Regions from separate parts of the Corynebacterium striatum genome, predicted to be linked through region 2. Evidence: predicted binding sites of a transcription regulator. Region 2 holds the regulator's gene; the other holds the start of a gene.

Region 1 (14,668 bases), 1.4 Mb from region 2:
TCCCAGGGCTCGGCATGCAGACCGCGGGTCACGCCCGCCGCGGCGTTGAAAGAGACGTTGTTTTGCACCGGCTGGAAATCGGGCAGCCCGGCCTCAACCATCTTTGCGCGCTGCCAGTTCTCCTTGAACCAGCCGCGATTGTCTCCGTGGACGTCAAGCTCGATGAACAGTAGGCCCTCGATGGCCGTCTTGGTTACCTGCACGTGTGCTCGTTTCTTCCTGTCTAGGTTTCGTTTAATGGGGTTGCGCTGCCGGTTTAGTGGCCGTGTTGGGCGTAATGCTTCTCGACGTCGCCTTTATCCGGGCGCCACCACTTCTCATTGTCGCGGTACCACTGGATGGTCTGTGCCAGCCCTTCGCGGAAGTCAGTGTAGTGCGGCTGCCAGCCCAGCTCGCGGCGCAGCTTGGAAGCGTCCATGGCGTAGCGCTGATCGTGGCCGGGGCGGTCAGCTACGTGCTCGTAGAGCGCGCCGCCTGCAGCATTGGTCGCGCCCATGATCTCGCAGATGAGCTCGATGACCTCTTTGTTGTTGATGTCTTTCTGGTCAGCGCCGATGTTGTAGGTCTCGCCGATTTCGCCGCGATCGAGGATGGCGAGGACCGCGCTGTTGTGATCGTCGACGTGAATCCAGTCACGGACCTGCTCACCCGTTCCGTATAGCTTGGCCGGCTGGCCGTCTAACAGGTTGGTGATTTGGCGCGGGATGAACTTTTCTACGTGCTGGAAAGGGCCGTAGTTGTTGGAGCAATTCGAGATGGTTGCCCGCAACCCAAAGCTGCGCGCCCAGGCGCGGACCAGGTGATCGGAGCTGGCTTTCGACGCGGAGTACGGCGAGGAAGGCACATAAGGGGTGGTTTCGGTGAACTTGGTAGCGGCACCGATTTCGAGGTCACCGAAGACCTCGTCGGTAGAGACGTGGTGGAAACGCACATCGTGCTTGCGGCAGGCTTCCAATAAGGTGAAAGTACCTACGACGTTGGTCTGGATGAACGGGGAGGGATCCTGCAGCGAATTATCGTTGTGGGACTCTGCTGCGAAGTGCACCACGATGTCGCTTTGCACCACCAGCTCATCCACCAGCGCGGCATCGGCGATATCGCCGACAACCAAGCGGCACTCTACGCCCTCGAGGTTCGCCCGGTTACCCGCGTAGGTGAGTTTGTCCAGCACCGTGATGGAGACTTCTGGGCGCGTGGCAGCGACCAAGCGGACGAAGTTGGCGCCGATGAATCCGGCGCCGCCAGTAACTAGCATTCTGCGCATGGATAACAATTTTAGGCTACCTTCCTTCGCTATTTTCACCTCGCGATAAAACGCAAGCGCAATCCGCCCGCAGGGCACAAGTATCCTGCGATTAGGCGCTGAGTTTGTGGGCCGGGGCTTTATGTGCAGTTGGGCTGTCGTTGAAATGGATCCTTTCCGACCCCGCCGGACGATAACCAACTCTTCGAGTTATTGGGTCTCGCTCTGCATGCCCCATGTTGCGGAAACCGTCACGTCGGTCATTGTTATCCGCATGATGTCTTCTGCAGAGGAGCGTCAAGTTCTTGAGATCCGTTGCTCCACCTGCTGCCCACGCATGGAGGTGGTGGACATCGCATTCGACCCAAGGGCGGTCACAGCCGGGATGGGTGCATACCAACTCCGAGGCCGCCAAGGCTATCTTTTGATAAAGGCTTGCGCTGCGCTTGCAGCGGCCCAATTCCAGCGGGAATTTCTTATCATCAACCACACAGATGAAATCGTGTGATGCCGCTCCAATACGTAGCAGGTCCAGCGGGGAGAGCTCCACGCCAGTGTTGGTGGCGAACCGGGTGGAAGAATCCATCTCTTCCAACTCGTTCAGCGTGGTGGTGATAAGCAAGGAACCCACACCACCAGTGCCGTGCTGATGTGATTCGAGATAGCTGTGGACGATGGCAGAAAGCTGGTCTGCCATTCTTTGGGAGTATGTGCGGGAATCTTCCTCTGCCGGAAGATTTGGCCCTCCCTGATGGCGAGCTGGGGCAAATGCGGCTTTTAGCATTGCTGCCGTGGCGGCATCGACGTATCCACTGATGAAGACGCCACCATCAGCATCTGGCTGGGAGATGCGCAAGCGACGCTTTTTAATAACTGCGTCTGCATCGGAGACTGATTTGTTTGCTGCACGAATGGCCTCGCGCAGCCAGGCTCGGAGCGCAGTATGTGACATCTCCCGAGACTTCTCCAAAGCGCGCTGGCTAAGCTCTTGCCGGCCAGGGAGCGCGCCCTCCGTGAGGTGCTCAAGTTCCTGTTCGATGAGTGCGATAGTGCGCGCGTGTGCGGCTTCTTCTTCAAGCATTTGCCGGCGGCGCTTTTCTGCGGCTTCCCGCTCCCGACGGGCGCGTTCCGGGGTGGCGTCCTCACGCTTTTGTTCTACCGTTTCGCTATCACTGCCCGTCGCGCTTGTATGGGCAGAAGCTGGCGCATCTGCGGCCGCTTCCTCTGAAAGCGGGGCAAAGAGCGATTGCCCGGTCTTTATGCGCGCCTGTGCCTCCGGATAGGTCAGGCCCAAACGTGCGGTGAGATAATCTTCCGGCTTGCTGGAGCCGACTGTACGGCCAGCGTCATCTCGGGCAGCAAGGAAGGCAAAGGCGGCATCGATGGTGGTCTTCTTTCCCATTGCATTCTCGAGGTGCTCGAAAGCAGGGTGCAGACGGCCGAAGTATAGGTCCGCGGGTTCTTTCATAAGCTCCCGCAGGTCTGTTAGCGATGTGGCAATTTCGTTGACTGTGGAAATAATCGCTTCGTGTTTGTCTTGCATGGCACCCCATCCCCCTCGGTGTTTCGATTACATGTTCTATTTTATCCACATACAACGACCTGTCAAGGGTAAATTGGAAAATAAGTTCGAAATTTTGGGGGGTGGTGCTTAAGCCGGGAAGTGCGGCAATTTTTCTTGTTCCAGCCACTGCTCCAGCAGGTCATCGAGCGCGGCCGTATCTTCCGCGCGCTCGCGCAGCTTCGAAAGCAGGTCTTCCGGCGTAACCACGCCGTGGCGGCCTTCTGCCAGGTAGGAGCGAACGGCGTCGAAAAAGGCGGCGTCGCCAAGCAGCACGCGTACTGCATGTACCGTGAGCGCGCCGCGTTTGTACACGCGATCATCGAACATGTCTTGAGTGCCCGGATCTGCCAGCAACACATCCTGCGCCTTGCGAGCGAGCACGTTGTAGTGCGAACGCGCAGATTCATGCACCGCCCGGCCATGCGCGTGCTCCATCCACAACCACTCGCAGTAGCAGGCAAAACCCTCGTTGAGCCAAATATCCTTCCACTCGCTAAGGCCCACCGCATTGCCAAACCACTGGTGGGAAAGCTCGTGAGCGATGAGACGCTCGAAGGTAGGCGAGACATGGTTGGAGCCGAAAATCGAAAGGCCCTGGGCTTCCAGCGGGATTTCCAGCTCGTCCTCGGTGATGACAACCTGATATTCGTCAAACGGATAGGCGCCGAAGCAGGAAGAGAAGAAGTCCAACATCTCCTGCTGCTGGGCAAAGACCTCTTGGACAGGCGTTTTGAGCGCCGGCGGAACCCAGGCGCGCACCGAGTCGCCAAGCCTGACCTCGCTAAACTCGCCTATCTGAACCGTAACCAGGTAAGTAGCCGTGGGGTGTTCGGTGCGGTAATGCCAGCGCGTCATCGAACCGCTGGCGGATCTGCGGGAAACCAGCTTTCCATTCGAAATCACGCGGAACGGATTATCTGCGGTGATCTTGATGTCAAAGGTGGTCTTCTCGCTCGGGGTATCGTCGCATGGGAACCAGCTCGGGGCGCCGTTGGGCTGGCTAGCTACTAGAGCGCCGGATTCGGTTTCCTCCCAGCCGAGTTCGCCCCACGGGGTGCGGATGGGGCGTGGGGAGCCGCCGTAGCGGATGTGTAGCTCAAACTCGGTTCCATCTGCGATGGTATCCGCGAAAATCAGGCGCAGCTTGCCCACGGACTGGCGGAATTTCGCCACCCGCGGTGCGCCCTTGGCGGTGATGCGGCGGGCTACCATGGCGCCGCCGAGATCGAGCGTGAGCTTGTCGACGTCCTCTAGCACCCGGATATGCAGCACCGCTTCACCTTGCAAAAGGTTGGGCTCAACGCGGTAGGTAAGGTCCAGGTCATAATGGGTGACCTCATAACCTAAGTTGAACGCGACACCTGTGTAGCTATCGCGCTGTTCAGATAGTTGACCGGCGGTGGGTGCGACGTGCGAAAGGGCGGTGGAAAGCAGCTTCATAATGCTGCGATCCTACCGCCCTTTAAGGATGAAACCCTATTCGCGTTGAGGCCTTATAGGCCTATACGCCGAGAGCCGATGCAAATACGGGCCAGGACTTCTCGATGTCCTCGCGCCAGCCCGGCCAAGAGTGGGTGCCGGTATTGCGGAAGTTGAAGGTAGCCGGGATGTTCTGCTGGTCCAGCTTGGCCTTCAGGTTGTGGGTGCAGCTGTTAACCGCAGCCTCGATGATGCCGCCCTCGACCTGGAGCTGTGCGGATCCGACGAATGCGGCGGCCGGGTTCATGCCCTGTGCGGTGTAGTAAGAAGGCATATCGGTCTTGCCAGCCAGGCCGGAGGCAGACGAGACGTACAGAGCGGTGTCCTTCAGCTTGTGGGAATTCAGAAGGGCGTCATTGTGGCGGTTGTAGTCGCTGCCCATTGGGCCCCACATTTGCTCCGGCTGGCCGCCGCCACGGTTGACGGTCAGGCGCAGGAACTCATAAGGGAGCTGGGAGGAGGTTGCGGCACAGCCCGCGTAGGAGCCGGCTGCGTCGTAGAAGCCTGGATTGTGCTCTGCGAACAGCAGGGAAGAAGTAGCGGACATCGACATACCAGCCACTGCACGCTTGTCGGAAGCGCTGAGGCGCTGCTCGATTGGTCCTGGCAGCTCCTTGGTCAGGAAGGTCTCCCACTTCTGCGGGCCCTGCAGGTATTTACCGTTTGGCTCCTGCTCCCAGTCAGTGAAGTAGGAGAAAGCACCAGCCTGCGGAACGACGACATTGACGTTCTTCTCGTGGTAGAAGTCAACCGCGTCGGACAAGCTCAGCCAGTCAGAATCCTGCTCTGCAGATCCAGCGCCGTTGAGCAGGTAGATGGTTGGGCGGTTAGCGGCATTAGCCTTGATGACAGCCAGCGGGATATCGCGATCCATGGAAGGCGAATGGGCCAGCAGCTTCTCGACGCGGCCGTCATCCTTGTACTTCTTGTACCACTTGGTGCCTGCCACATCGGCAGGAACGGCGCTCGGGTCGATCTCAGTGATGGTGGACAGCGCGGTGTCACCTGCAATGGTTGCTGGTGCAACGGTAGCAGCACCAGCAGATGGTACAACGAGTGCGCCAGCAGCGATTGCGGCTGCGGCGATAATAGAGCTAATACGCTTCATTAACTTCTTTCCCAACGTGTCGAGAGTTTTAAGGAGAGCTTACTGTGCTGGCGCTGCTGGGTCTACCGGCAGGGAGTCAGCGGGGGCAGGCTGCTCAACATTAGGGATATCGGCGTCGTCAAGCTTTTCGTTAGCAAGTACTTCATCAGCATTGTTTGCCTCGGCGACGTGAGCCTCCGATTCTGGGGCGTTGAATGCCGTGCCGAAGACCTTCCAGGAAGCGTTGATGTCTTCCAACCAGCCCGGCCAGGAGTGGGTGCCGGTGTTGCGGAAGTTGAATGTAGCCGGCACGTCTTCGTGGTTGAGTTTTGCCTGCAAGTCATGGGTACAAGCGCTCATTGCGGCTTCGATGGCACCACCTTCAAACACGAGGGTGGAAGAAGACTTGGTCGAACCTAAATCGGTTGCGCCCGCGAGGCCGGAGCCGGCGGACACGTAGATGTCGGTGTCACCCAGGTTGTTCTTGGTCGCGTTGATGAGACCGTCGTTATAACGGTTGTACTCGCCACCCATTTCGCCCCACATCTGCTCTGGGGTAGCGCCGCCGCGGCCCAGGGTTAGCTGGAGGTAGAAGTGCGGCAGCGGCCTCGAGGTAGCGGCGCAGCCGGCGTAGGAGCCGACTGCGTCGTAGAAGCGTGGGTTGTGTTCAGCCAGCAGCAGTGAAGAGGTGGCGGACATGGACATGCCAGCGATGCCGCGCTGCCCGTTGCCGTTGATGTGATCCTCCAGCGGGCCAGGCAGCTCCTTGGTTAGGAAGGTCTCCCACTTCTGTGGGCCCTTAAGCCCGTACTTGCCGTCCGGTTCCTCGAGCCAATCGGTGTAGTAGCTGAATGCGCCGGCCTGCGGGATGACGACGTTGACATTGCGGTCTCCGTAGAAGTCATCGATGTCTTGAGTGCCCGGCTTTTCCGGATCTAGGTCGCGGCCAGCGGTGCTGACGATCCAATCCATGCCTTGGTCAGCGCCGCCTGCGCCGTTGAGCATGTATAGCGTCGGGCGTTGCGAATCGAATTTGCCGTCAGGGGTGATGACGGCGAGCGGGATTTCGCGGCCATCCATGGCAGGGGAAGAGGCCTGCATGGTGACGATTTTGGCGCGGTAGTCCGGGTACTTGTAAACGTAGCCGTACCACTTCAACTCGTCTGGCAACTTCGCCAGATCTAGGTCGAAGCTCAGCTCCTTGTACTTCGCGGCATCGAGAGTGCCGTCCGCTGCGGCTGCGCGGTAGGTTTCGATGCTTTCTCGGTATTCGTCTTCGGAGACCAAAAGGCCCTGAATGGAGGGATCTGCGTTAAGGACTTTCCAGGCGGAATCCTCGGTGATGGTGGAAGGGGTGGCGTCGCCTGCCACAGGGGCAGCAGGCACTTCAGATGCGGTGGCCGGAATGGTCGTACACCCCAAAATCAGCGCTGCAGAGGCAGCGACTTTGACCAATGAGTGGAGAGTCTTCATTTAGGTTTGCTTCCTTAGAGGGAGTCGGTAATGCGTGAGAGGGTACGCGCATTTTCGTTGACTATATTCCCTTGTGCCCTCGCCAAAGGCAAGAGGCAGGAAAGAGGGAGACAACGAGGGGGCTACAGTCAAACTATCAAGTAGCAAAAGTGAATGCTGGTGAACATGTGGCTTTTGTGTCATAATTTCGGCTGGAATTAGCGCACTGCGTAACGTATGTGCCTAAGATGCCGTTATAAAGAGTGCAATTTGCTCGCAGGAAACCATCCCCACCAGCAGGTTTCTTTCCGCCTCCCTGCATTTGTGCAGCAACAACAGAAAGTAAGACTTCATGAACGCTTTTGATTCCTTCATTGTCGCCATCAACAACGTCCTCGGCGCTTGGGTACACGCTGGCTCTTCCATGTCCTCCGAGGCTGCGCTGGGCATGGGTCTGTTCTAAGACACTGCTTCGGCTGAACCAATCTCCCTTTCCTACCTTGCTTTTAAGGCAGGAAAGGGAGATTTTTTAATTCCTGCGAGGGCTGCGTTTTCGCCTTAAGAAGTTAAAAGGCACTCAATCTTGGGGGAGAGTGAGACAGCGCGGATAATCTTCCGTATTCTTGTACGCGTGACTCAAGAACATTATGACGTTGTAGTACTCGGCGCGGGCCCAGGCGGCTACGTGTCCGCCATCCGCGCAGCCCAGCTCGGTAAGAAGGTTGCTGTCATTGAGAAGCAGTACTGGGGAGGCGTCTGCCTCAACGTTGGCTGCATCCCGTCCAAGGCGTTGTTGAAGAACGCCGAGGTTGCACACACCTTCAACCATGAGGCTAAGGCTTTCGGCATCTCTGGTGATGTCTCCTTCGACTTCGGTGTTGCTCACAAGCGCTCCCGCAAGGTCTCTGAGGGCATCGTCAAAGGTGTCCACTACCTGATGAAGAAGAACAAGATCACCGAGATCAACGGCCTTGGCTCCTTCAAGGACGCAAAGACCATTGAAATCACAGAGGGTGATGACAAGGGTAAGACCGTCACCTTCGACAACTGCATCATCGCAACCGGCTCCGTCGTTCGGTCCCTCCCGGGCGTCGAAATCGGCGGCAACATCGTTTCCTTTGAGGAGCAGATCCTGAAGGACGAGGCTCCGAAGTCCATGGTCATCGTGGGTGCCGGCGCAATCGGCATGGAGTTCGCATACGTCCTGGCTAACTACGGCGTGGACGTCACCATCGTCGAGTTCATGGACCGCGTTCTGCCGAACGAGGACAAGGACGTCTCCAAGGAGATTGCTAAGCAGTACAAGAAGCTTGGTGTGAAGCTGCTGACCGGCTTCAAGACCACCTCCATCAAGGACAACGGTGACAACGTCACCGTTGAGGTCGAGTCCAAGGACGGCTCCAAGACCGACACCCTGACCGTTGACCGCTGCATGGTCTCCATCGGTTTCGCACCTCGCGTGGAGGGCTTCGGCTTGGAGAACACCGGTGTTGAGCTCACCGAGCGCGGTGCAATCGCGATCGACGACTACATGCGCACCAACGTTCCGGGCATCTACGCTATTGGCGACGTCACCGCGAAGCTGCAGCTCGCACACGTGGCTGAGGCACAGGGCGTTGTTGCCGCTGAGGTCATCGCGGGCGCTGAGACCCAGCTGCTGGGTGACTACATGAACATGCCACGTGCTACCTTCTGCAACCCGCAGGTTGCTTCCTTCGGCTACACCGAGGAGCAGGCACGGGAGAAGTTTGCTGACCGCGAGATCAAGGTCGCTACCTTCCCGTTCTCCGCAAACGGTAAGGCTGCTGGTCTCAACGAGACCGCCGGCTTCGTCAAGCTCATCGCTGATGGCGAGTACGGCGAACTCATCGGTGGCCACATGGTTGGTTCCAACGTCTCCGAGCTCCTGCCGGAGCTCACGCTGGCACAGCGTTTCGACCTCACCGCAGAGGAAATCGGACGCAACATCCACACCCACCCGACGCTTTCTGAGGCCATGAAGGAAGCTGCCGAGGGCATCGGCGGCCACATGATTAACCTCTAAGCGCTTTTTGCGTTAAGGCCCCCGCGAGGGGGCCTTTTCTGCATCTTCTGGCAAATACCCAGCCCTGGAAACACAGACCTGCTGGTGGCGATCCCGCGAGAACAAACGGGATGCTTGTACGACCACGAGGTCTTGTCTTTCAGGGCTGGGTATTTGCGTTCCGGCAGCGAAGCGCGGCGCCGCAAGCCCGGGATGTCGCGTGCTTAGTAGGGGGCTACGGAAGAGCGGTGGGCGTCGATATTTAGCGTCTCGTTGATAGCAGGGAAAGCGCGCTGTGCGCAGTTCGCACGCGGGCAGGTTCGGCAGCCATTGCCAATTGGTGTTGCTGCAGAGAGGTCGCCTAAATCAAGCCCCTCGGCGTACACCGTGCGGTCTGCGTGGCGAGCTTCGCATCCTAAGCCAATAGCGAAGAGCTTATTCGTATCGCCATAGCGGCCCTGGTGATGCTGCACCGAACGAGAGATCCACAAGTAATTACGGCCATCGGGCATTTGGGCCACTTGGCGGGAGATTACGCCGGGTTTAGAGAAGGTCTCGTAAATATTCCACAACGGGCAGGTGCCGCCAGAGTTGGAAAAGTGAACGCCCGTGGCTGATTGGCGCTTGGACATGTTTCCTGCACGGTCAACGCGCACAAAAGTAAAAGGAATGCCTCGCTTGTTTGGGCGCTGGAGGGTTGAAAGACGAGACGCAACCGTCTCGTAGCCCACGCCGAAGACCTGGCACAAGTACTCAAGGTCGTATCCAGATTGCTCGGCCTCTGCGTGAATAGTCGTGTATGGCAGGATGGTGGCCGCTGCGAAGTAGCTGGCGATGCCGCGCTTAGCCAAGTTACGTGAGGCCTCTGAGGTGAAGGGCTCTTCGTCGACGAGGGCGTCGATAAGCGAGCCGGCTTCTAGGAACCCTAGCTCCGCCGCCATACGGAATGCGCGCTGGCCTTCAGTAAGGCGGCTGGCGAGACGGAACGTTCCCTCTTCGGAATCAAAGCGGTGCAGCGTTCCGTCCATTTGGGGTGTGGTGAGGATCTCCACCCCGTGCTTTTCGGTGAGGCGCACGGCTAGGGCGGCCTCTGTGTCACGGATGCGGAACTGGGAAACGTTGAGCTTGGAGGCAAGGGCCTCGGCGTGTAGATCAAGCTCGTCAAGATAGTTCTGGCGAGCGTAGAAGAAGTCGCGGACTTCGTCGTGCGGCATGGATAAGGCTTGGGTGCCAGCAGTGCGCCGGCTATCGGTAGCCAGTGAGAGCTTGTCGCGCACATTGCGATAGCGACGGTGGATGTCCACGAGGGTTCGTGCCACCGTGGGGTGGTTATAGACCAATTCAGAGAGCTCCTGGAGCTCAACGGGGGAGGGGCAGAGCTCCTTGTCTTGAATTACGTCTTGGATTTCCGCGAGGAGGCGTGAATCGTCGTCGCGTGAGAAGAACGTGGCGTCGACACCGAAGACTTCCGTTATTCGGAGTAAGACAGGTACCGTTAATGGGCGAACATCGTGTTCGATTTGATTCACGTAGCTGGCCGAAAGGCCTAGCGTAGCTGCTAGGGAAGCTTGGCTAAGGTCCCTTTCGCGCCGCAGTTGGCGAAGGCGCGAACCCACGTATGTCTTGCTCATGTGAGAAAGGTTACCGGCGCAGGCCCGGTCGTAACAGGATTTTTGCAAAGTTTGTGTGAAGCTTCTTAACGACCCTGCGACTGGGGGTATTTTGCGTGGGGTGTGGGTGGTGTGACTCCTGCGAAAGTTTGACACCTAAAGGGGTAACCCTGTCACTTGAATCGTCGCCTGTGATCAACCTCATAAATTGCTGGGAATTTCGCAACGTCCGTATTGCGTAAAGGGCAGCATGCAAGGTAAACGGCTTTTCGAAAGTTAGTTTTTAGGCGATCCTTACCTAAAGAAATTTCTACGGAATGCTTAGTGGCACTTTGGCGGGCTAAAGAAGGCCCAAATTGACTAGTTGCCAGCGAACAAGGCTGCGTAAGGTAAAAGCGACTATGGAGGTGTCATGTCTGTAAAAAATCCTGACCGTGAAGCTCTCGCTCACGGCCGTATCACTAATGAAGCAATTCGTACCAAGCCTTCCGTTCCCACCTGGGCACTGAAGCTCACCATGGCCGTTACGGGCCTGTTCTTTGCGCTCTTCGTTGTTGGCCACATGGCCGGCAACCTGAAGCTTTACTTGCCGGCTCACGACGGCGATGAGGCGCTGGACATCTACGGCGAATTCCTGCGTGGACTCGGCGAGCCGCTGATTCCGCATGGCCACATGCTGTGGATTATCCGCATCGTCCTTCTCGCCTGCGTTATCGCTCACATCTATGGCGCATTTGCCCTGACAGCCCGTTCTAAGCAGTCCCGCGGTAAGTTCAAGCGCACCAACCTCATGGGTGGCCTGGATTCCTTTGCCACCAAGACCATGCTGGTCACCGGTGCCGTCCTGCTGCTGTTCATCATCTTCCACCTGCTGGATCTGACGATGGGTGTGCAGCCGATTGCCCCTGAGGCATTCGTCCACGGTGAGGTTAAGGCAAACATGATTGCCACCTTCAGCCGCTGGCCTGTCACCATCTTCTACGTGCTGGCAATGTGCTGCCTGTTCCTGCACCTGACCCACGGCATCCGTCTGGCTGCTTCTGACCTGGGTATCACCGGTGCAAAGTGGCGTCAGGTCTTCGTGATCCTAGCCTATGTCATTCCGGCAGTCGTTTGCATCGCAAACATCGTTATGCCGCTGTCCATCGCCCTGGGTTGGGTCAGCTAAAGGAGCTTTTGAGTATGTCTAACACTGAACTCAAGCGCGAGCACCCAACGTTCTCGCACCCGACGTCGATTGTTCCTGGCGTCACCGCTGGCCGAATTCTGGAGTCCCACGAGCCACACGGCGTCCCAATGAAGGACATGTGGAGCTACCAGAAAGACCACATGGAGCTGGTCTCCCCGCTGAACCGCCGCAAGTTCGAGATCGTCGTTGTTGGTACCGGTCTGGCGGCCGGTTCTGCAGCTGCCGCCCTCGGCGAGCTGGGCTACAACGTCAAGGTCTTCACCTACCATGACTCCCCACGTCGTGCGCACTCCATTGCTGCACAGGGTGGTGTTAACTCTTCCCGTCATAAGAAGGTTGACAACGACTCCGCTTACCGCCACACCAAGGACACCGTGAAGGGCGGCGACTACCGTTGCCGCGAGTCCGACTGCTGGCGCCTAGCTTACGAGTCCGTCCGTGTTATCGACCACATGAACGCCATTGGTGCGCCGTTCGCCCGTGAGTACGGCGGCACCCTGGCTACCCGCTCCTTCGGTGGTGTGCAGGTCTCTCGTACCTACTACACCCGTGGTCAAACAGGTCAGCAGCTGCAGCTGTCCACCACCTCGGCGCTGTACCGCCAGATCGGTCTGGGCAACGTGGAGCTCTTTGCTCACCACGACATGCAGGACATCATCACCTACAACGACAATGGTGTGAAGCGCGCAGGTGGCATCGTCACCCGTAACCTCATCACCGGCGAGCTGAAGGCCTTCACCGGCCACGCAGTTATCCTCGGTACCGGCGGTTACGGCAACGTCTACCACATGTCTACGCTGGCCAAGAACTCCAACGCTGGTGCCATGATGCGTGCCTACGAGCAGGGCGCATACCTTGCTTCCCCGGCATTCATCCAGTTCCACCCGACGGGTCTTCCGGTCAACTCCGAGTGGCAGTCCAAGACCATTCTGATGTCTGAGTCCCTGCGTAACGACGGCCGCATCTGGTCCCCGATCAAGGAAGGCGACGACCGCCCCGCCAACGACATTCCGGAAGAGGAGCGCGACTACTTCCTGGAGCGTCGCTACCCGGCCTTCGGCAACCTGGTTCCGCGTGACGTTGCTTCCCGTGCGATCTCTCAGCAGATCAACAAGGGCCTCGGCGTCGGACCGCTGCACAACTCCGTTTACCTGGACTTCCGTGACGCTATCCAGCGCCTCGGCAAGGACAAGATCCGTGAGCGTTACTCCAACCTCATCGAGATGTATGAAGAGGCAATCGGCGAATCCGCATACGAGACCCCGATGCGTATCGCACCGACCTGCCACTTCACCATGGGTGGCCTGTGGACCGACTTCAACGAGATGACCGCTATCGACGGCCTGTTCGCCGCCGGTGAGTGCTCTTGGACCTACCACGGTGCGAACCGCCTGGGCGCTAACTCCCTGCTGTCCGCATCCGTCGACGGCTGGTTCACCCTGCCGTTCACCATCCCGAACTACTTGGCTCACCACCTCGGTGAGGCCAAGCTGGCTGAGGATTCCGCAGAGGCAGCACAGGCTGTTGAGCGCGCGCAGTCCCGCATCGACCGCCTCATGAGCGTTCGCGGCGAGAACCCGCACGGCCCGGCTTACTACCACCGCCAGCTTGGCGAGATTCTGTACTGGGGCTGCGGCGTTTCCCGTAACGTCGAGGACCTTAAAGTTGCTATCGACAAGGTCCGCGCTCTGCGTGAGGAGTTCTGGGCAAACGTCCGCATCACCGGCAATGCAAATGACATGAACCAGGTTCTCGAGTACGGTCTGCGCGTTGCTGACTACATCGACCTGGGCGAGCTCATGTGTGTTGACGCTCTGGACCGCGATGAGTCCTGTGGTGCGCACTTCCGCGACGACCACCTCTCTGAGGATGGCGAGGCTGAGCGTGATGATGAGAACTGGTGCTTCGTTTCCGCCTGGGAGCCGGGTGCAAACGCTGGCGAGTTTATCCGCCACGCAGAGCCTCTGTACTTTGATTCGATCCCGCTGATGACAAGGAACTACAAGTAATGAAACTGACACTTGAGATCTGGCGTCAAGCCGGACCGACGCAAGAAGGCAAGTTCGAGACCATTCAGGTCGCTGACGCCGCCGAGCAGATGTCCATCCTGGAGCTGCTGGACCACGTCAATGATGGTCTGATCGAGGCTGGCAACGAGCCTTTCGCATTTGCCTCTGACTGCCGTGAGGGCATCTGTGGTACCTGTGGCCTGCTGGTTAACGGCCGTCCGCACGGCCCTGGCCAGAACACCCCGGCCTGCCAGCAGCGCCTGTTCCAGTTCAAGGATGGCGACACCATCAAGCTGGAGCCATTCCGTTCCGCTGCATACCCCGTCATCAAGGACATGATCGTGGACCGCGCCAAGCTGGACCACGTCATGGAGCAGGGTGGCTACGTATCCATGGACGCCGGTACCGCACCGGACGCAGATACTCTGCACCTCAACCACGAGACCGCTGAGTACTCCCTCGACCACGCTGCCTGCATCGGCTGTGGTGCCTGCGTGGCATCTTGCCCGAACGGTGCAGCACACCTGTTCACGGGCGCCAAGCTGGTTCACCTCTCCCTCATGCCGCTGGGCAAGGAAGAGCGTGGCCGCCGCGCCCGCAACATGGTCGACGACCTTGAGCAGAGCTTCGGTCACTGCTCCCTTTACGGTGAGTGCGCTGACGTCTGCCCGGCAGGCGTCCCACTGACCGCCGTGTCCGCGGTTACCCGCGAACGTGCACGTGCTGCTTTCCGCGGCAAGGACGACTAAGATATAGTCATTCACAGGAATAACAGGAACGAGAGAAAGTTTCAGCCATGAGCGACAACACCCATGCAGTTGCTGATCACGCAAGTGAGACCTACCCGGAGTTCTCCGGCAAGATCCAGGACTCTTACATTGAGGGATACGACCCAGTATCCTTCGGCGCACCGCACTCTTCTTTGCTGCGAACCTCCACCTGGGTCGGCATGGGCCTGATCCTTTCTCTACTGCCGGCAGCCGGCACCCTGATTTGGGGCCTCGGCGTTGGT
Region 2 (14,668 bases):
TTAAGTCGGGAGACTCTGGAGCCTTAGGAAGCGTCCAGATCCTGCTCGATGAGGCCGGCAATCTTCTCGACTGCCTCGGCGTTCTCGGAGGTAACGGTAACCTCGTCACCTTGCTCTGCGCCCAGAGCCATGATCATCAGGGAGGAAGCGGCGTCGGTTTCTTCATCGTCATCGCTGCCCACGAGGGTCAGGAAGATGTCCTCGTCGTAAGCTTCAGCAGCGTCCGCGATGATGGAAGCCGGACGAGCGTGCAGGCCAACGGAAGATCCAACCTTGACGGTCTTAGATGCCATGATGATAAGTCCTTTCGACTGTAAGTGTTTTCGTGATTACAAGTGTACGCGTTATGCAGCGGCCTGTGCAGTCTTGGCAGCTTCCGCCTTGGCGGCAGCCTCTTCGACCGTCTTGTTTGGCCAGAACTGCTTCAGCGCAATGACGGCGGCCGCGGAGACGACCACGCCAATAGCGATTGCGAGGAAGTAAGCCCAGGCCGGGTCGATTGCGAAGAAGACGAAGATGCCGCCGTGCGGAGCGCGGGAGCCAACGTTCATCGCCATCGAGAGAGCACCGGTGGTTGCGCCACCCAGCATCATCGCAGGGATGACGCGCAGCGGGTCAGCAGCAGCGAACGGGATAGCGCCTTCGGAAACGAAGGACAGCCCCAGCAGCCATGCAGACTTACCGTTCTCCTGCTCAGCAGGGGTGAACAGGTTCTTACGAACGAAGGTGGCGATGGACAGCGCGATTGGCGGAACCATACCGGAAGCCATAACCGCAGCCATGATTTCCATGGAAGCCTGGTCACCAGTGGAAAGACCCGCAGTAGCGAACAAGTATGCAGCCTTGTTGACTGGGCCACCCAAGTCGAAGCACATCATCAGGCCGAGGATGATACCCAGCAGCACTGCAGAGGAGCCGGACATGGAGGACAGCCAGTTCTGCAGGCCTTCCATAAGTGCAGCCAGCGGAGCGCCGAGCAGCAGGTACATGAGCAGGCCGGTGATGAGCGAGGTCAGCAGCGGGATGATGACAACCGGCATGAGGGAGCCGATCCAGCGTGGAACCTTCCAGTTGCCAATCCACATGGCCACGAGCCCCGCGATGAGGCCGGTAACCAGACCACCGATGAAGCCAGCACCCAGGGTGACTGCGATGGCGCCACCAGCAAAGCCCGGTGCGATGCCAGGACGGCCAGCGAACGCGAAGGCAATGTAGCCAGACAGTGCAGCGACGATGAATCCCATCGCGGCTTGACCAATAGCGAAAAGTACGGCGCCGAAGTAGAGGAGGAATCCGGAGCGGTCGAAGGTCATCATCGTGCCGTCGACCTCAACCTCGTGACCCGGCAGGTTCGTCAGCGAGTAGTTCGTAGAGATGGCCTGCCAGCCGTTAGCCATGTCGTAGCCGCCGAAGAGGAAGCCCAAAGCGAGGAGCAAACCACCGGCAGCAACGAAAGGCACCATGTAGGAAACACCGGTCATGATGGCCTGCTGGATGCGCTTGCCCCAGCCCAGGGAGTCGCCTTCTTCAGCAGCGCTTGACGACGCCGCGCCCGCCTCGCCAGCAACACGACGAGCGTTCGGGTTCTTGGCAGCGGCAACTGCTTCGTCGAGCATGACGCCTGGCTCGTTAATAGCGCGCTTAACACCGGACTCGATGACCGGCTTACCCGCGAACCGCTCGCGGTCACGAACTCCCACGTCGGTGGCGAAGATGACGGCATCAGCCGCATCGATGACGGACTGGGAAACAGAGGTGTTGTTGGACGAGCCCTGGGTTTCCACCGTGAGGTTGACGTCGTCGCGCTCCGCGGCCGTCTGCGTCAGTGCGTCGGCAGCCATGTAGGTGTGCGCAATGCCGGTAGGGCACGCGGTAATCGCCACGATGTTGGTGGCTCCGGCCTTTGCCGTAGCTGGCTCGGCCGAAGCCACCGCAGCACCTGCTGCGCCAGCGGCGGCACCTGCCTCAGCAGCAGGCTTCTTTGGCTTCTCGGCGTTGACTACGTCGAGAACCAGCTTGACGATTTCCTCTTTGCTCTGAGCCGAGCGGAGGGCTTCCAAGAAGTCTTTCTTGACCAAAGCTCGAGCTAGCTTGGACAAAATCTTCAGGTGAGCCTTGCCACCACCAGCTGGTGCGGCGATGAGGAAGACGAGCTGTGCGTCACCGTCTGGGCCGGAGAAATCCACGCCACGGCTCAGGCGAGCGAAAGCCAGGGTTGGTTCGGTGACGACCTCAGAGCGGCAGTGCGGAATGGCAACGCCGCCGGGAACGCCGGTGCCAGCCTTGGCTTCGCGGTCGATGGCTGGTTGCGCCAAGCCCTCGATAGAGGAAGCGCGACCGGTGCCATGGACCAAAGTGGCCAGATTAGTGATGACTGATTCGATGCTATCGCCGAAATCGGCGTCCAACGCGACTAGGTCAGTCGCGATGAGATCGGATGCCATGAGACACTCCTTCGATTAATGAGAAAATTCAGTCTTTACAAGGAAGAGACGATTGTTTGGTCGATATTGATTTGTTCGGGGGTCGGGATCTGGGTGCCAGGAAGCGCTGCCGCTGCGGAGCCATAAGCCACCGATTGCCGCAGTGATTCTGCGAAGTCTTTGCCTGCACGGCGAGCCAGAATGTAGCCAGCCAGGGAGGAGTCTCCAGCGCCCACCGTAGACATAACTTTGGTTGGTGGGGGAGTCGCAGCCCATGCACCATCAGCAGTGACGAGCACGGCGCCTGCGCCGCCGAGCGTTACGAGCACCTCGCCAATGCCGCGCTTTACAACGACTTGAGCAGCTTCCACGACTCCGCTGAAGTCGCCCTTTTCCGCTGCCGCTTCCAATGCTTCGCCGTCGGTTCCTGTGAGCTGACCAAGTTCCAAGCCATTGGGCTTGATGAGGTTCGGCGCAGAGGTCTCAAGACGCTCGCTGAGTGCGACCATCGGGGCATCGGAGGTATCCACCGCAACCTTGGCCTGGGGCGCTGCGGCACGGATTGCGTCGACAAGCATGGCGTACCACTCAGTAGGAACACCCTTAGGTAAGGAGCCAGCAAGTACTACCCAATCGGCGCCGATTGCGAGCGCGCCGAGAGAAGAGGTTATTGCTGACTGCACGGATTCGTTGAGGACTGGTCCCGGGCCATTGATCTTGGTGGTGCGACCGTTTGGTTCGGTGACCGTCGTATTGATCCGGACGGTGCCAGGCATTGCGACGGCGTCGAATGGAATGTGTGCTTCTTCCATCAGGTTGAGGAAGTGATCGCCTTTGTGCGCGGGCAGAAGGGCGACGCTTTTTACTCCGGCCAAATGGACGGCGTGGGTGACATTGACGCCTTTGCCGCCTGCGACCTGGGAAACCTGGGAAGCGCGGTGGACTGCACCAGGATTGATGGTCTCGTTAAGGGCAAGCGTGGCGTCAATACTGGGGTTGGGGGTCAGTGTGAGAATCATTGTGGAAACTCGTCCCTTTCGCAGTTTGCGTATATTGGGAGAAAACGCGCCGGACGATGGCCAAGCATAGTTTTCTGTTCACTTTTGATTGTTGTCCGAATGTGTCCGAAAGTCAATCAAATCACTGTGGTATTCGTTGCTTTTTTGTCCGGTCTGTGATGATCTAGGATGAGAGCAAAATCCCCTTCTGAAGGAAATGTGTGATGGAAAACGTATCTCAATCAACCATCAAGGGCACCGGCGTTGTCGCTGGTGTCGCATACGCCGAGGCTGTGTGGGTTCGCCCGCGCCCAGAACTGCCCACTGCTGGTGAGCTTATCGATGAGGAGAAGCGCGACGGAGAGTACGACCGCTTCCTCGAAGCTGTCGACGTAGTTGCAAGTCGTCTGGAGCAGCGTGCAGCAGGGGCTGAGGGGCAGGCCGCTGAAGTGCTGGGAGCTACTGCAGGCATGGTTAAGGACCGTGGCTGGCACAAGGCAGTACGTAAGAGCATCCGCAGTGGCCGTCCAGCAGAGTATGCAACTGCCAGTGCGACCGAAAAGTTTGTCACCCTGTTTGAAGCCGCCGGTGGCGTGATGGCTGAGCGCACCACTGACTTGAAGGACGTCCGCGATCGCGTTATCGCACAGCTGCGTGGCGAGCAGGAGCCTGGTCTGCCGATGGTCAGCGGCGAAGCAGTCCTGTTGGCCGATGATTTGGCGCCGGCAGACACCGCAACGCTCGATACTGCACACATCAAGGCTCTCGTTACTGAGCTCGGTGGCCCAACTAGCCACACCGCGATCATCGCTCGTCAGCTGGACATTCCTTGCATCGTGGCGGTGGGCGCGGATCTGCGCAACATCGAGTCCGGCACCCTGCTCTTTGTTGATGGGTCCGTCGGCACCGTCAGCCTTGGCGCTAACCGTGCAGAATCCCTGAAGGCTGTGGAGGAGTACCGCGAAAAGGCTGCTCGCGTTGCTCAGTGGCGTGGCCCGGCCCAGACCAAGGATGGTCACCGTGTGCAGCTGCTGGCTAACGTTGCTGACGGCAACGCAGCTCGTATTGCGTCCGATTCTCAGGCAGAAGGTATTGGCCTCTACCGCACAGAGCTGTCCTTCCTTTCAGCTAGTGAAGAGCCAACCGTGGACGAGCAGGCACGTATCTATGCCAAGGTCTTCAACGCTTTTCCCGAGTCGAAGGTCGTTGTTCGCACCCTCGACGCTGGTTCCGATAAGCCAATTTCCTACGCAACTTTGTCTTCGGAAGAAAACCCAGCACTGGGTGTTCGCGGCCTGCGTATTGCGCGAGACAATGAGTCTTTGCTGACTCGCCAGCTGGATGCAATCGCACAGGCTGCAGCTGACCGTGGCGACGATGTCCCAACGTGGGTCATGGCTCCAATGGTGGCAACCGCAGTTGAGGCAAAGTGGTTTGCGGGTCTGTGCCGCGAACGCGGCCTGACTGCTGGCGCCATGATTGAGGTCCCTGCAGCTGCGCTTATGGCTGACACCATCATGCCGCACCTCGACTTCGTCTCCATCGGTACAAATGACCTCACCCAGTACACGATGGCGGCGGACCGTCTCTCCCCACAGTTGGCCTACCTGACAGATCCGTGGCAGCCGGCTGTTCTGCGACTCATCCAGCACACCTGCGTGGTTGGCAGCGACAACAACGTGCCGGTCGGCGTCTGTGGCGAGGCTGCAGCTGATCCGCTGCTTGCTTGCGTACTCACCGGCTTGGGCGTCAACTCGCTTTCCGCTGCATCGACTGCTGTTGCAGGCGTTGGCGCTCAGATTTCCGAGCTGACCCTCGAGCAGTGCCAGAAGCTGGCTGAAGCTGCAATTAACGCTGAAGGTCCGTCTGAGGCTCGCACCGCAGCCCTGGATCTGTTGGAAGAGTTCAAGGCTTAAGAGTCTGAGATACGAGGAAGCCCCCAACGGTTTTGGGGGCTTCGATTCGTTTTAGATTCTGCCCTGTCCTCCTGCTGACAAACTCAGCTGAGGATCAAACTCAGCTGAGAATGGAGTAATTAAGCAGGAAGCTACTTCTCGGCTGCGACGACGACTTCGATCTCTTGTTCACGCAGTGCTTCGACGAAGCTTTCAGGGGCAGCGGCGTCGGTGACCACAACATCAATGTCGGCGATGGATGCGAAGCTAACTAGGTAATCATTCCCGAGCTTGGAAGAGTCGCAGAGAACTACAACCTTGTGGGCGTTGGTCACGAAGGCGGTCTTGATGGCGGCCTCTTGGGAATCGGCTGTGGACAGTCCATGATCTAATGTAAGGGCGTTGGTGCCGATGAAGGCAACGTCCGCGCGCATGAGCGCCATGGTTCGCAGTGCGGTATCACCCACTACTGCCTGGGTGATAGCGCGCACGGTACCGCCAAGAAGCTGCACATCGGGGACGCCGTTGCTAGCCAAAGACAAAGCGATGGGCAAGCTATTGGACACAATAGAGAACTGACCCGCCGCATTCTGTTGCCCGATCAGATCGGCAAGAGCATTGGTGGTCGTACCCGCGTCAAGGAAGATGCTGCCACCGGCTTCAGGCAAGAATTGCATCGCGGCGCGCGCAATGGCGATTTTTGCGCCCGTGGCTGAACGCTGGCGCGTGTCCAAGGTGAACTCAGCGGTTTGGAAAGACTGGGACGCCACTGCGCCGCCATGCACACGATGAACCACGCCCTCTCTATCCAAGACGGCGAGATCTCGTCTGATGGTTTCGGCGGTGACATCGAACCGCTCGGAAAGCTCAGTTACATTAACGCGTCCCTCAACAGCAGTGAGGGATGCGATCTGGCGGCGACGCTCCTCTGCGTACATAGAGTCCTCCAACAATATGCCCGTAACGGGGTGGGGCATTGGGTATTCCGTTCCGCCCTCGGGGTTGGGGGCGGTACTTTCGCAGTAATAGAACTGACTTAACCCTAGTTTTCCAGAAAACCCTACGAATCGGAATAAACCAAAGGTGTACACATATAAGAAAAAGTGCAGGCAGTGAAATTTAAAGTCACTGCCTGCACTTTTGGAATGTGTGATTTTGGGCGCTAAAACCCGAGAAGTGGAATTCTGTCCCTTAAGGGGGTGGAATTAGAGGGTAATGCCCGCTAGAAAAGATGTTACATCGCCTGCTAAAGCTTGCGGAAGACGGAAACAACCTTGCCCATGATCTCCGCATCGTCACCCTTGATTGGGGAGTAGGCGTCATTGTGTGGCAGGAGCCAGATGCCCGAGGAATCGCGGTGGAATTCCTTGACAGTTGCCTCGTCGCCGTCCAGCAGCGCTGCTACGAATTCGCCCTCTTCAGCGACATTCTGGGAGCGGATAATGACCCAGTCTCCATTGAGGATACCGGCATCACGCATGGAGTCCCCGACAACCTGCAGCATATATAGCTCACCGGTTCCCACTACGTCGTTTGGCATCGGGAAATAAGTGTCAATATTTTCTTCAGCCGTGATGGGGGAGCCCGCAGCGATACGGCCAACAACTGGAATGTAAGCAACCTCAGAAGCCTCTTCAGGCGTCATCGATGAACCAGGTTCTGGTTTATCTGCCTTGGCTCCTGTCTTGCGGCCCGGCTTCTTGGTGTCTTCCTCATTATTGAGGTGTCGGACGTCTACGGCTCGTGGCTTGTTAGGGTCGCGACGCAGAAAGCCCTTCTCCTCGAGTTGCTTGAGCTGGTAGGCCACGGAGGAGGTGGATTGCAGTCCGGCGGCGTCGCCGATTTCACGGATGCTAGGCGGGTAGCCGCGCAGCATCACAGCGTCGTGGATGACGTCCAGGATGCGGCGCTGGCGCGCAGAGAGTGAATTGATGTCCGGCTTCCCAGAATTCTTGGCGGGTTTGCGTGGCATCGGGTCTCCTTGGGTGGGATAGATATGGCGTCGAATCTGCTTGGGTGGGTTGGTTAGCTACTATCTGTTCGAATTTTCGAAAAGCTTCTCTTCATTTCTATCACGTTGCGGGCAAATGTTCGAGAATTTTCGCTTCGATATGGACAAACTTTCGAAAAGCTGTTATAAATCGAACATAGCAACTAATTCGAACGAATTGGCGATGGGAATTTTCGAACGTGTCGTAGCGTTTGAATAGGCTGTAGCCACAAACTAATCGTCAAAGAAAAACGCTTAAGGAAACATCATGGCAATCGTACTCAACTCCAACAACAAGCAGGTTAACTACTTCAAGTCATCCCGTGCGTACCGCGCCAGCGTTGTGCCAGCGGCGTCTGTTTGGGATGCTGATGTATCTGCACGCTACGGCGCTATACGGAGTCCACATGTGCGTGATGTTCGAACACTCAGTGTGGATAATCGAACATACAGCGGTGTTCCTCAGTGTCGTCCACGCACCGATCATGCTGGTCAGCGCGAGGTGGCAAATTCGCGTGAAAACTCGAATCGCGGAAATTATCTTCTTGGTGCGGTGTTCGGCGTGGCAGTGTTCATCGGAACTGTGTTTGGTGGTCTCACGGCTGATGGGGGCGCTGCGCCGCAGGGAACTCAGCAGGTTGTGCAAGCCAGCGTGAACAACTAGCCATCCGCGCAAAGCCTTTGCTGGGCCTAGGTGTCGGGCCCAGCAGATGAGCATAAATGGCATCGTGCGGGAATCGGGCAGTACACTAAATGCGGTCTCAACGCCCGCCTCTCACATGTGAGTGGCGGATGACGTGGAAGAGGAAGGAACTGCACGGTGTATTGCCCGTTTTGCCATAATGAACAGTCACGAGTCATTGACTCCCGTGTGGTTGATGCAGGAACAGCAATCCGGCGCCGCCGTGAATGTGCCTCATGCAAAGGCCGCTTTACCACAGTCGAGAAAGCTGTCTTGTTAGTCGTCAAGCGAAATGGCTTGGCTGAGCCTTTCAGCAGGGACAAGCTGATTCGCGGTGTGCGTCGCGCATGCCAAGGCCGTGACGTAACGGATGACGCGCTGAAGAAGCTTGCCCAAGAAGTAGAGGAGACCGTGCGTAGCCACGGTTCCTCCCAGGTCAATGCCAATGACATCGGTCTTGCGATTCTCGAGCCACTACGTGACTTGGATGAGGTTGCGTACCTGCGTTTCGCATCGGTCTACAAATCCTTCGAGAGCGCGGACGACTTTGAATCAGAGATCCGACTCATGCGTCGCCGCGACCGCGATAGCTTTTAAGCCATTGGCTATGTGACTTAGCGCAGCTTGTCTACTGCCTTTTGGATACGGCGCAGCGACACTGGGTGCGCCGTGCCGAGGCGTTGCGCGAAGAGCGAAACCCGCAGCTCTTCCATCATCCAATAGATGTCCTTGACCTCCCGCGTCTTTGCGCGCCCGGCTGGGAGAGTCCGCAAGCGGTTGGCCAGATAGGCCTTGGCCTCCTCGACCTCTGCTTGACGGTCAGCGTCCTTGTCCGGGTCGAGGGACATCTCCTCCAAACGGATTCGGATCGCCTGCATGTAGCGGGGAAGATGGCGCAGGTGCGTCATGCCATGGATGGTGATGGCGTTCTTCGGCAGCAAGAACTCCATCTGTGCCTTCATGTCGTCAATGGCAGGGCCATCCCAGTGCGCGAGTTCAGCGCGCAGGTTTGAGTACTCCGCAAGTCCCGGTGCAATTGCCACCACCGACTGCCGAACCCGGCCGGCAACCTGCGGCTTGATGGCGTCGAGAAGCGTGCGGAATCCCTCCGGGGAACGCTGCGGGCCGCCTTCCTCAAGCATGAGATCGCGGATCGCCGCCACTCGAGCATCGTTGACCAATCCTTCAGCGCTACCGTGTGGATAGGCGTCCACCGCTACGCGCTGCTGCAAGGGCAGCCCCTTAACCATCTGCTGGTGGTTGACCGAAATCTCCCGCATTAGCAACGTCAACGTCGTAGTTATCATCGCCGCATCTGCCGCAGCCTTAGTCGGGTGAACCTTCAAAGAGACACCCTCAGCAGAAGTCACGAGTGCCGGATATGCGGTGACTTCGTGGCCATCAACCACGGTCGTTACTTCCTCATCAATGGTGCCCAACGTATCCGTGGTCCATTCCTTCACTGCCTTCGACTCCGACTTTCGTCCCACGCGGGAGACCGAGGACTTGATGTGCCCGGCCTGGCGGCGGACCAATGCGGCTAGGTCCCTGTCAGAATCAATGATCTTGCCGCGCTTATCCACGGCAGCGTAGTTCATCCGCAGGTGTGCCGGCAGGGCGGAAGTCTTGAAATCTGTGGAGTCGATGCCCTGGCCACCGAGCTCACGGAGGACGTCGGCAAGCTGCTGCGTAATCGATCCCTCATATGGAATAAGCCGCGGCAGCGCTCGCTCCGCGAACTCAGGCGCCGGGACCACCGTGCGGCGAATCGCCTTTGGCAAGGAACGGATAAGTTCCGTCACCAGCTCAAGGCGCAGGCCCGGAACCAGCCAATCGAAGCCTTCAGTATCCAGACCCGCAAGCAGCGGTACTGGGACCATCAGCGTCACGCCGTCGAGTGGGTCACCTGGCTCAAACTTGTAGGTCAAGTCGTAATCTATAGAGCCTTTCAGCCAGCGATCCGGGAATGCCTCCTCGGTGACATCATGGGTGTCCTCAATGAGCTTGTCTGGATCGAAGTCCAGCAGATCCGGAGTCTGGTGCTGCTGTTTCTTCCACCAAGAGTCAAAATGACGTCCGGTAGTAACCTTTGCTGGAATGCGTTGGTCATAGAAGTCGAAGAGAGTATCCTCGTCCACCACGAGTCCGCGACGTCGTGCTTTGTCCTCATACTGTGCTGCTTCCTCAAGCTTTTTCACATTGTCGTGGAAGAAGTGGTGATGAGTGTTCCACTCGCCTTCAATGAGAGCGTTGCGGATAAACATATCGTGTGCTGCTACGGGGTCGACGCGATGATAGGGCACCGTGCGGTCGGTGACGATGGGCACGCCATAGAGCGTCGAACGCTGCGTTGCTACAGCGGCCGCGCGCTTGCGTGACCACGTCGGATCCGAATAGTTGTGCTTGAGCAGGTTGGCGCCGAGCTTTTCCACCCAGGCAGGGTCGATCGCGGCGACGTCGCGTGCCCACAGGCGGGAGGTCTCCACGAGTTCTGCCGCCATGAGAAACTCCGGGGGCTTCTTGGCCAGTGCAGAACCTGGAAACACAAGGAAGCGGGTGTTGCGGGCGCCATGGAATTCCTTGGAGTTGCCATCGCGGGCACCAATGTTGGACAAGAGCCCGGACAGCAGCGACATATGAATGTCATCGGGCCGGCGTTCGGTGGCCTCCTCATGGTTCCACCCGAGCTGCTTGGCGACGTCGCGTAATTGGCGCACCAAGTCAAACCACTCGCGGATACGCATGTAGTGGAGGAAGTCCTTCTTCATGCGCTTGCGGAAGGCATTGCCGCTCAGCTCATTGCGGGCATCCTGCACGAAGTCCCAGAGATTAAGCATGGCCAAGAAGTCTGAAGACTTGTCTTTAAAGCGCGCATGCGCTTGATCTGCTTGGGCCTGGAACTCGAGCGGGCGTTCGCGGACGTCTTGAATTGTCATGGCGGCAACGATGACAATGATGTCCTCGAGGCAGCCGGAGCGGTGTGCCTCGACGAGCATACGTGCCATGCGCGGGTCGACTGGTATTCGCGAGAGGACACGGCCGACGTCAGTCAGTACCGGAAGCCCGTCCTTTTCTTCTTGCGGGCTCAGAGCGCCAAGCTCGTGGAGGAGCAAGAGGCCATCGCGCACGGCCTTTTGCTCTGGCGACTGGACGAATGGAAACTCCGAGATGTCTCCCAAGCGCAAGGAGATCATCTGCAAGATGACGCTGGCGAGGTTGGTGCGCAGGATTTCTGGATCGGTGAACTCAGGGCGGGAGAGGAAGTCCTGCTCGGAGTACAAGCGAATCGCGATGCCGTCCGCAACACGGCCACAGCGTCCTGAGCGCTGGTTGGCGCTTGCCTGTGAAATCGGTTCGATGGGCAGACGCTGGACTTTGGTGCGGGTGGAGTAGCGAGAAATGCGTGCCGTACCTGTGTCAACGACATAGCGAATTCCGGGAACGGTCAGAGAGGTCTCGGCAATGTTGGTGGACAGGACGATGCGGCGGCCACGGTGCCCAGAGAACACGCGGTGCTGCTCTTCGTTGGAAAGGCGTCCAAACAGGGGAGTGACCTCAACGCCGCTCCACTTGCGGGCCTCGATTGCCTCCATGGCGTCGCGAATGTCACGCTCGCCGGGGAAGAAGCAGAGAATATCTCCCTCTCCTTCGGCCATGAGCTCTTCGATTGCCTCGCAGAGTCCGTCGATAGGGTCTTGATCGACGACTTTGCCCCCGGCCTCGAACTCGAGCGGCCGGTAGCGAATTTCTACCGGATAGGTGCGACCGGATACTTCAATAATCGGCGCTGGGTTGCCTTCGGCATCTGCGAAGTGGGTGGCGAAGCGCTCTGGGTCGATGGTTGCAGAGGTGATGATGACCTTGAGATCGGGGCGCTTCGGCAATAGGCGTTTGAGATAGCCCAGAAGGAAGTCGATGTTGAGGGAACGCTCGTGGGCCTCGTCGATGATGATGGTGTCGTAGGCATTGAGGAAGCGGTCACGTTGCATCTCTGCCAGCAAGATACCGTCCGTCATCAGCTTGATCGCGGTCGTATTTGAAACCCGGTCGTCGAAGCGGATGGCATAGCCTACGGATTCGCCGATCGTCTGGTCCAGCTCATCTGCGATGCGCTCTGCCACGGTACGGGCCGCAAGACGGCGGGGCTGGGTATGCCCAATGAGCCCGCGACGCCCCCGGCCTAGGTCAAGACAGATCTTTGGAATCTGTGTTGTCTTGCCAGAACCAGTCTCACCCGCGATGATGACCACTTGGTTATCGCGGATTGCGTCGGCAATATCGTCTTTGCGTGCCGAAACCGGCAGTGCCTCGGGGTAGGAAATGGCGGGGACGGCGGCGTCGATTAGCGCGACGCGTTCGCGGGCTTGTTGGATATCGTCCCCGATTGCGGTGAGTGCTTGGGGGGAGCGTGCCTTGCGCAGGCGGCGTCGGAAAGCGCGTGCGTCCTTTAAAGTAACCTCATCGAGAGCTGCAAAAAGCTCATCGCGGGTCGGGGATGAGGATTGTGAAAGATTAGTCATAGCTGGTGGGAAATTCTACCCGTCCAGCGTGAGGCATGAAAACGTTGATAAGCTAATGCTGATTGTTACGAAAGTTTAGTCAAGTGATTTTGATTAACCGGAATCAAGGAGGAAGCCACAGTGTCCAACCCATTCGGTGCAGATGGTTCGAGCGGTGACGATAAGTTCAACAACCCCACCCGGAATAACGACTTGCCTCGCTACGAACCTACTAATCACCCAGAAGACCGCCCCGATTATGGGCTGCCTTCCTACGGTAGCTACGGCGCGCAATCTTCCGAGTCTGGTTATGCAGGCACAGTAAACGGCAATGCTTATGGCTCGTATGGCCCCTATGGTGCAGGAAATCTTTCGGGACGCAACCATGCCGCACCTGCCTACACCGGCCCCGTCTCCGCAACAAAAGCCATCGGCTGGGGATTCCGTGCAACCTTTGCCAATTGGCAACTATGGATTCTTGGTGCCTTTGCGGTAATTGCTGTCACCCTGGTGCTGTCCTTAATCGGTGGAGTAATCACCGGTGGATTGTCTGGCGGTTCTGAGGAAGCAACTGTAGCTGCGGGCCTGTCCAGTATGGCCGTGAACATTTTGTCAACTCTGTTCAGCCTCATCGTTAGCCTGGTAGTGATGCGATTGGCGTTCTACCAGATTGACGATCCCGCTACGTCGTGGGGATACGTGGGTAAAAACGTGCGCTGGGTGCAGCCGTTTGTGGTTGGCTTGGTGGTCAACATTGTTATTGGCGGCCTGATGCTCATTGGTTTGCTTATCTTTGGCGGTGCAACCTTCGTTGCACTGTTCAACGGCGATATCGAATCAGATGCTGACGCCATGAAGGCTGTGTCTACGATCCTGGGATTCGTGGCTGTAGCCATGTTGATTAGCTGGTTGATTCAGCCGTTGTACGTTCTTATGCAGTGGTTTGCCGCTGACGGTGAGTCTATTGGTGATGCTTTCAAGAAGGGCTTTGCGGCCGGCAAGGCTAACTACGGTCAGCTGCTTCTGTTCAGCTTCTTGATGCTTCTCTTGGCTTTGACGCTGGGATTGGGCATGCTGGTCATTATGCCGGTAAGCATGCTGGCCCAAGCGCACATCATGCGCCAGTGCGCGAACCGTTATGCGCCCGAAAGCGCCTAAGCATATTCGCTAATCGCTTCTCCCAGAAGTCAGAACAAACTCCCCGGTTGCACGTTCTTTGATGAACCGTGCAGCCGGGGATTTGCGATCGCCTGGCCTCTACTTAGCTGGGGTTTCGACGGACCGGGAGCGTTTCAGAGCATCTTCGAAAGCTTTGGTGACTAGGTTTCCGAACTCGCGGAACTCGTCAGCGCGTGCGGCAGAGTTGCGGAATACGAGACCAACGTTGCGTTCTGCAGTGACCGAAGAATCGAAGTGTGCGACCTTGAGGCGAGGGTTGATGCACTCTGTGGCAATAGCAGACTCTGGGACGAGTGTGGCGCCTAGGCCACCCATGACCAGTTGTAGGATCGTGGTCAATGAAGAAGCTCGAGTGACCGAATTGGTAGCTTCTGACGGGTTGACGCGAGCTTTCCGGCACAGGTCGAGGACTTGGTCACGCAGACAGTGGCCGTCATCGAGGAGGAGCAGGTTGAGATGGTCAAGATCGCTCAGCTTGAGATCGTCACGGCCAGCCAGTGGGTGCTCGGGATCGGTAACGACAACGAAGTTCTCGGAATACAAGGAAACATCAACCATGCCGGCAGCTTCGGAAGGCAGCGCAATGATGGCTAGATCAAGCTGTCCATCGCGTAGTTTTTCTAGAAGGTGTTCCGTCTGTTCCTCCACGAATCGGGGCTCCAAGTCCGGATATATTTCCAAAATCTCGCCCAAAAGCGCGGGGAGAATATATGGCGCAATCGTGGGGATAACGCCAATGGTGAGGGGGCCGGTTAACGTACCGTGTGCGCCCCGTGCATGGGCGAGAAAAGCGTCAGCGGCTTCCAAGGTTGCCTTAGCGTAGGGGAGAAGCTTTTCTCCCGTGACAGTGACGATGACTTTGCGCGTGGAGCGCTCAATGAGCTGCACTCCTAGGCCTTGTTCGAGTGCTACTAATGCTTGGGAAAGGGAAGGCTGAGAGATTTCAAGCTTGGTTGCGGCGGTGCCAAAGTGCTTGTTTTCTGCAATGGTGACGAAGGTACG

The links. Region 2 encodes LexA, which represses DNA repair genes until DNA is damaged. Its sites were predicted from a motif close to CGAACANNTGTTCG; they were not measured.
Region 1: a site for LexA is predicted at 2,811-2,824, ahead of I6I72_RS05625 (HNH endonuclease signature motif containing protein). Genes of this name have one in related genera too.

Annotation. Positions count from the first base shown of each region.
Region 1 covers NZ_CP068158.1:1,189,870-1,204,537, reverse strand. Annotated here, with positions in the region: gene rfbD (dTDP-4-dehydrorhamnose reductase) at 1-203, opposite strand, end outside; gene rfbB (dTDP-glucose 4,6-dehydratase) at 257-1,255, opposite strand; gene I6I72_RS05625 (HNH endonuclease signature motif containing protein) at 1,356-2,786, opposite strand; gene I6I72_RS05620 (M1 family metallopeptidase) at 2,895-4,247, opposite strand; gene I6I72_RS05615 (alpha/beta hydrolase) at 4,309-5,394, opposite strand; gene I6I72_RS05610 (alpha/beta hydrolase) at 5,434-6,846, opposite strand; gene lpdA (dihydrolipoyl dehydrogenase) at 7,457-8,869, shown strand; gene ramB (acetate metabolism transcriptional regulator RamB) at 9,073-10,479, opposite strand; gene I6I72_RS05595 (succinate dehydrogenase cytochrome b subunit) at 10,871-11,626, shown strand; gene I6I72_RS05590 (fumarate reductase/succinate dehydrogenase flavoprotein subunit) at 11,641-13,656, shown strand; gene I6I72_RS05585 (succinate dehydrogenase/fumarate reductase iron-sulfur subunit) at 13,656-14,405, shown strand; gene I6I72_RS05580 (hypothetical protein) at 14,453-14,668, shown strand, end outside.
Region 2 covers NZ_CP068158.1:2,688,354-2,703,021, forward strand. Annotated here, with positions in the region: gene I6I72_RS12560 (HPr family phosphocarrier protein) at 24-293, opposite strand; gene I6I72_RS12565 (PTS fructose transporter subunit IIABC) at 345-2,444, opposite strand; gene I6I72_RS12570 (1-phosphofructokinase family hexose kinase) at 2,480-3,442, opposite strand; gene ptsP (phosphoenolpyruvate--protein phosphotransferase) at 3,646-5,337, shown strand; gene I6I72_RS12580 (DeoR/GlpR family DNA-binding transcription regulator) at 5,469-6,254, opposite strand; gene lexA (transcriptional repressor LexA) at 6,563-7,288, opposite strand; gene I6I72_RS12590 (hypothetical protein) at 7,575-7,970, shown strand; gene nrdR (transcriptional regulator NrdR) at 8,127-8,585, shown strand; gene hrpA (ATP-dependent RNA helicase HrpA) at 8,603-12,508, opposite strand; gene I6I72_RS12605 (hypothetical protein) at 12,629-13,645, shown strand; gene I6I72_RS12610 (hydrogen peroxide-inducible genes activator) at 13,745-14,668, opposite strand, start outside.